2 linked regions of the Tistrella mobilis genome follow. The protein of the gene in region 1 interacts with the protein of each later gene in a pairwise test. Links are inferred from orthologs where the notes say so. Each region holds a gene or a part of one and is shown on either strand. Other genes may lie near its edges. The genes, in order: secG and secA.

The links.
Region 2: the proteins of secG (region 1) and secA interact in binary tests that used the Escherichia coli proteins (3 or more experiments, as listed by UniProt). The link is inferred for Tistrella mobilis from one-to-one orthologs.

What each region holds. Positions count from the first base shown.
Region 1 is NZ_CP121017.1:2,379,178-2,382,250, reverse strand. Bases 281-3,036 are described here. They hold secG (preprotein translocase subunit SecG), read left to right. Parts: upstream 281-1,323; coding sequence 1,324-1,749; downstream 1,750-3,036. Other genes in these bases: P7L68_RS16580 (CTP synthase), read left to right, coding at 1,954-3,036; tpiA (triose-phosphate isomerase), read left to right, coding at 477-1,235. In the rest of the region: P7L68_RS16595 (SurA N-terminal domain-containing protein), read right to left, coding at 1-121; more of P7L68_RS16580, read left to right, coding at 3,037-3,073. UniProt on the Escherichia coli protein: Subunit of the protein translocation channel SecYEG. Overexpression of some hybrid proteins has been thought to jam the protein secretion apparatus resulting in cell death; while this may be true it also results in FtsH-mediated degradation of SecY.
Region 2 is NZ_CP121017.1:4,159,874-4,163,431, forward strand. The notes cover bases 141-3,381. They hold secA (preprotein translocase subunit SecA), read left to right. Parts: upstream 141-505; coding sequence 506-3,181; downstream 3,182-3,381. In the rest of the region: P7L68_RS24250 (peptidylprolyl isomerase), read right to left, coding at 1-138; P7L68_RS24260 (ChaN family lipoprotein), read right to left, coding at 3,431-3,558. UniProt on the Escherichia coli protein: Required for protein export, interacts with the SecYEG preprotein conducting channel.

The sequences.
Region 1 (3,073 bases):
CGGTGGAATTGCGGCCGCGGAAGATGTCGCCGATTCCCCAGACCGCGAAGCTGGCTGCAAGCGCGATAAGGAACACGCGGAACAGCCAGTGGCGGGACGCGGTGCGAAGCTGGTTAAGCATGCGGGACGGATCCTGATCTCTGTTCGGCCCGGCGGCACGGCATAGGGGCATGGCCGGGGTCACGGTCGCGCGCATAATAGAAGGCGGGACCTCCGCGTCGCAATCTTGAAACCCGCCTGCCGCATGTCGGGCCTGCGTTATGTGCCGCCGCACCGACTGGAAATGCCCTGCGAGGCGTGTTATAGCAGCCCCGACCGGACGCGAAGACGCGTTTGCCGGGCGTGAATGCGTGCGTGGACCTGACGACCGATGATGGCCGCTCCGCAAACCCGCCGGCGACCGTGGCGTGCCGGACCGGCCAAGAGATCGACTCGTTTCCGCAGCCGCCTCTTAAGATTAACGGGAGCTACCGGGTATGCCGCATCGTCCGACGCCGCTGGTCGCCGGGAACTGGAAGATGAACATGCTGGTGGCCGATGGCCGTGCGCTTGCGGCCGAAGTTGCCGCGGGCGCAGACGGTCTGGCTGCCGAGTTTGCCGTCTGCCCGCCCGCCGCGCTGCTGCCCGTCGTGGGTGAGGCCATCCGCGGCTCGCGCGTTGCTCTGGGTGGCCAGGACTGCCATGCGAAGGCGTCCGGCGCCCATACCGGTGACCATGCCGCCGTCCTGCTCAAGGATGTCGGCTGCACCTATGTTATCGTCGGTCATTCGGAGCGGCGCCAGGATCATGGCGAAACCGATGCCGTGGTGGCTGCGAAAGCGGAAGCGGCGGCAGCCGCAGGGCTCGTTCCGATCATCTGCGTCGGGGAGACTCTGGAGCAGTATAAGGCCGGCCAGGGCGTGGCCGTGGTGGAGGCGCAGGTCGACGGTTCCGTCCCTGCTTCCGCCTCGGCCGACCGTCTGGTCGTGGCCTATGAGCCGGTCTGGGCGATCGGCTCGGGTCTCGTGCCCACCACTGACGACATCCGTGCGGTGCATGGTGCGATCCGTGCACGTCTGGCGGCGCGCTTCGGCGATGCCGCCCAGGGCATCCGCATCCTCTATGGCGGTTCGGTGAAGCCCGGCAACGCGGCCGAGATTCTGGGCGTCGACGATGTCGACGGTGCCCTGGTCGGCGGTGCCAGTCTCAAGGCCGCAGACTTCCTGGCAATCGGGGCGGCGGCGCCGGCCCGCTGAGGCGGCGGCTCCCCCCTGACGAAACCCGTGCGGTCCGGCAGAACTCCGGGCCTCGCGACCACACTTTCGAGAACGGACCACACGCCCCATGGAAAGTGTTCTGCTGGTCATCCACCTGCTGCTGGCGATCGCGCTGATCATCACGATTCTTCTGCAGCGCAGCGAAGGCGGTGCGCTCGGCATCGGCGGTGGCGGTGGCGGCGGCGGGCTGATGTCGGTGCGCGGCCAGGCCAATCTGCTGACCCGCGCGACCGCCGTGCTGGCCACGCTGTTCATCCTGACCAGCCTGGGCCTCGCCATCCTCGGCGGCACTCATAACCGGGGTGGCTCGGTCCTCGACCGCATCGACACCACTGCGCCCGCAGGTCCGGCAGCGCCGATCACCCCGGCGACGCCGACCGCGCCCGTGGCGCCGGCCGCGCCCGCTGAAACGCCGGCCGCGCCTGCGGCACCGGCGCCGTCGGGCGACACGGTGACGCCGCCTTCGGCACCGGCCGCCCCGGCCGCCAACTGACGACACTGCTTCGGGCCCCGCGCCGCTTCGGCCGCGGGGCTCGGAGCTTGATGGACCGGGCCCGTCGGGGCAGGTCCGCTCAAGGACTTCGAGGACGGGCCGGTGTGTCGATCGCCGGCCGGGCCGCGCTTTAGGAGCGTGGCCTTCGCCCGTTGATCGACGTCCGGCGCGCCCCCGCGCCAAAGACCAGGACGAGCTTCTCCCATGACGCGTTTCATCTTCATCACCGGCGGCGTGGTTTCCTCGCTGGGCAAGGGTCTGGGCTCGGCGGCGCTGGGCGCGCTGCTGCAGGCCCGCGGCTACCGTGTCCGCCTTCGCAAGCTCGACCCCTATCTCAACGTCGATCCGGGCACCATGAGCCCGTATCAGCACGGCGAGGTCTTCGTCACCGATGACGGCGCCGAAACCGATCTCGATCTCGGCCATTACGAGCGTTTCACCGGCGTCGCTGCCCGGCGCAACGACAACGTGACCTCAGGTCGGATTTATTCCGAGGTGATTGCGCGCGAACGCCGGGGCGATTATCTGGGCGGCACCGTGCAGGTGATCCCGCACGTCACCGACTGCATCAAGGAATTCATCCTGGCCGATGCTGAGGCGCACGACTTTGTGCTCTGCGAAATCGGTGGCACGGTCGGTGACATTGAAAGCCTGCCCTTCATGGAGAGCATCCGTCAGCTCGGTAACGAGCTGGGCCCCGAGCGGGCGGTGTTCATCCATGTGACGCTGGTGCCCTATATCAAGGCGGCCGGCGAGCTGAAGACCAAGCCGACCCAGCATTCGGTGAAGGAGCTTCGCGGCATCGGTATCCAGCCGAACATCCTGCTGGTGCGCTGCGACCGCGAAATCCCTGCCTCCGATCGCCGCAAGATCGCGCAGTTCTGCAATGTGCGCGAAGAGGCGGTGGTGCCGGCCTACGACGTCGAGACCATCTACGAGGTCCCGATCCGTTATCACGAGCACGGGCTCGACACCCAGGTGCTCAAGTCTTTCGGCATCACCGGCGCGCCACGGCCCGACCTTTCGGGCTGGGAACGGGTGGTCGACCGGATCAAGCGGCCCGAGGGCGAAGTGACCATTGCGGTCGTCGGCAAGTATGTCGAGCTGATGGACGCCTACAAGTCGCTCAACGAAGCGCTGACCCATGGTGGCATCGCCAACAACGTCAAGGTCCGCCTGAAGTGGATCGATGCGCAGGTGTTCGAGCGTGACGACGCCATGCTGCATCTGGAAGGTGTGCACGGCATTCTGGTCCCCGGCGGCTTCGGCGAGCGCGGCGCCGAGGGCAAGATCGCGGCGGTCACCTTCGCGCGGCAGCGGCGTA
Region 2 (3,558 bases), 1.8 Mb from region 1 along the record:
GTCGACGCGGGCAACCACCGGATCGTCGGCTGCGGGCTTCGCCTCGTCGGCGCGCAGCGCCGGGACATGGGTGACCGAGGCGAGAAGCAGGGCGGCGAGGGCGGCAGTGATCGGCCGGCGCGCGCTGCGGATGAGCATGCGGACAGTCTCCCTAAGGGTCGGTCGGGGCGCGGGGATCGGGCAGAGGTCGCCGGCCCGTCAGGACGCCTGCCGACGACTTCGCCGCCAGCAGATCAGGACGCTCATGATGCACAGGCCAACGCTGATCACAAGTGCCGAAAACCCATGACCTTGCAAGCGTGCAGCGCCATCGGCGACGAAGCGCCGGCCGCACCCCCCGCGTGATTGACAGGGCACCCACGACCCCTTATTTGAGGAACGTTCGTGGAGGCGGGTTCCGCTCGCATCCATGTTCAGTCGCGCGCATGATGACGTCGCCGTCCGCACCCCGCATGCTCCGGTCCGGACGGTCTCGCGTGTTTCGTGGAGCAGGTCAGGGGATTACATGTTCGGCGCTCTTGCCCGGCGGGTTTTCGGAACCGCCAACGATCGGACGGTGAAGTCGCTCCAGCGGGCGGTGCAGGCCATCAACGCCAAGGAGCCCGAGGTTCAGGCCCTCGACGATGCGGCGCTGCGCGCGCGCACCGACCAGTTCCGCGAGCGTCTCGCCAAAGGTGAGACGCCCGACTCCATTCTGGTGGATGCCTTCGCAACCGTGCGCGAGGCCGCGCGACGGGTACTGGGCCAGCGGCATTTCGACGTCCAGCTGATCGGCGGCATGGTTCTGCACCAGGGCAAGATCGCCGAGATGAAGACCGGCGAAGGCAAGACCCTGGTTTCGACGCTTGCCGCCTACCTCAATGCGATTGAGGGCAAGGGCGTGCATGTCGTGACGGTGAACGATTATCTGGCCCGGCGCGACTCGCACTGGATGGGTCAGGTCCATCGCTTCCTGGGCCTGACGGTCGGCGTGATCCTGCCCGGCATGGACGACCATTCCCGCCGGCTCGCCTATGCCGCCGACATCACCTACGGCACCAATAACGAGTTCGGCTTCGACTATCTGCGCGACAACATGAAGTACGGTCTGGACCAGATGGTCCAGAGGCCGTTCAACTTCGCCGTCGTCGACGAGGTCGACAGTATTCTGATCGACGAGGCACGCACGCCGCTGATCATCTCGGGGCCGACCGAGGACAATTCCGACCTGTACCGTCTGGTCGACACCTTCATTCCCGGCCTGGGCGATGAGGATTTCGAAAAGGACGAGAAGCAGCGCACGGTGATCCTGACCGAGGCCGGCCAGGAGCGGATCGAGACCGGGCTGCGCGAGGCCGGTCTGATCCAGGGCGGGCTCTACGACGTCGAGAACGTCGCCATCGTCCATCACGTGAACCAGGCGCTGCGCGCCCACAAGCTGTTCACCCGCGACGTGGACTACATCGTCAAGGATGACAAGGTCATCATCATCGACGAGTTCACCGGCCGCATGATGGACGGACGCCGCTATTCCGAGGGCCTGCACCAGGCTCTGGAAGCCAAGGAGCGGGTGACGATCCAGAACGAGAACCAGACGCTGGCCTCGATCACCTTCCAGAACTATTTCCGCCTCTATCCGAAGCTGTCGGGCATGACCGGCACGGCGCTGACCGAGGCGGGCGAGTTCGGCGAGATCTACAAGCTTGAAGTCGTCGCCATCCCGACCAACCGGCCGGTGCAGCGCAAGGATGCCGATGACGAGGTCTACCGGACCGAGCGCGAGAAGATCCAGGCGATCGTCGCCGAGGTGAAGCAGGCCTCGGCCAAGGGCCAGCCGGTGCTGATCGGCACGGTCTCGATCGAAAAGTCGGAACTGATCTCGCGGCTGTTCACCGAGGCCGGCGTGCCCCATCAGGTGCTGAACGCCCGCTATCACGAGCAGGAAGCCCAGATCGTCGCCCAGGCCGGCCGCCCGGGTGCCGTGACCATCGCGACCAATATGGCCGGCCGCGGTACCGACATCCAGCTCGGCGGCAATCTTCAGATGCGGGTCGAGGTCGAACTGGCCGACGTCACCGACGAGGCGGAGCGCACCCGCCGCACCGCCGAAATCGCAGCCCAGCTCGAAGAGGCCAAGGCGAAGGTGATGGCGGCCGGCGGCCTCTACGTCATCGGCTCGGAACGCCATGAAAGCCGGCGCATCGACAACCAGCTCCGCGGCCGGTCGGGCCGTCAGGGCGATCCCGGTGCGTCGAAATTCTTCGTCTCGCTCGAAGACGACCTGATGCGCATCTTCGGCTCGGAGCGCATCGACGGGATGCTGAAGCGGCTGGGTCTGGAAGAGGGTGAGGCGATCACCCATCCCTGGATCAACAAGGCGCTGGAAAAGGCCCAGCAGAAAGTCGAAGCCCGCAACTTCGACATCCGCAAGAACCTGCTGCGCTATGACGACGTGATGAACGACCAGCGCAAGGTCGTCTACGAACAGCGCCGCGAGATGATGAATGCCGAGCGCGTCGACGACACCGTGCTGTCGATGCGCCACGAGGTCATCGGTGAGATCGTCTCGGAATACGCCCCCGAGAAGTCTTACCCCGAGCAGTGGAAGGTCGACGATCTGACCGAGCGCTGCCGCAAGGTGCTGGCGGTCGACCTGCCGATCAAGGACTGGGCGGCAGAGGAAGGCATCGATCCCGACATCCTGCGCGAGCGGATCACCCAGGCATCCGATGCCGTGATGGCGCAGAAGATCGAGGCCTATGGTGCCGAGACCATGCACCGGGTCGAGAAGAGCCTGCTGCTTCAGATCATCGACCACCATTGGAAGGAGCATCTGCTCCAGCTGGACTATCTCCGCCAGGGCATCGTGCTGCGCGCCTATGCGCAGAAGGATCCGCTGAACGAGTACAAGCGCGAGGCCTTCTCGCTGTTCGAGGCGATGCTGGATCGCATGCGCGAGACCGTGACCCAGGTGCTGTCGCATCTGGAGATCCGCATGGCCGGCGCCCAGCCGCAGGAAGCGGAACGGCCGATGCAGCCGACCGCCGAAAGCCTGCCCGGCCCGGCGGCCGTGACCGATGCCCCGGGCGAGGATGCCCCGCCGGAGGCCCTGCCCGCCGGCTGGGAGCGCACGCCCCGCAACAGCAACTGCCCCTGCGGTTCCGGCAAGAAGTTCAAGCACTGCCACGGCCGGCTGGTCTGAGACGGATCCGCTGCAGACGACGCGCAAACGCCCGCGGCATCATGGATGTCGCGGGCGTTTGCGTTGGAAGAGCCGCCCGTCCACCGTGGCGAGGGTGAGCAGCAGTGCCCAGGCCCTGCCATCGAGTGCGGGGGGAGCGGAAGACATGGGGCGCGCGCACCTCGGCGATGGTTGAAACCACCACAAGCTGTCACCCGAAACCGTGGATCCCGCCATCCGCGGGCGGACGGCACATCCGGCGGATCCGGATCAGGCGTCGAAACGCCAGACCGCGTCCGCCGCGCCAGGGGCCAGGGCAAACGGGTCTTCTGCAGAACCGGTCATCAGAACCGCGGTGTCATGGATGCCCAGATCGGCCAGCTGGTGGGGCGTGCCGT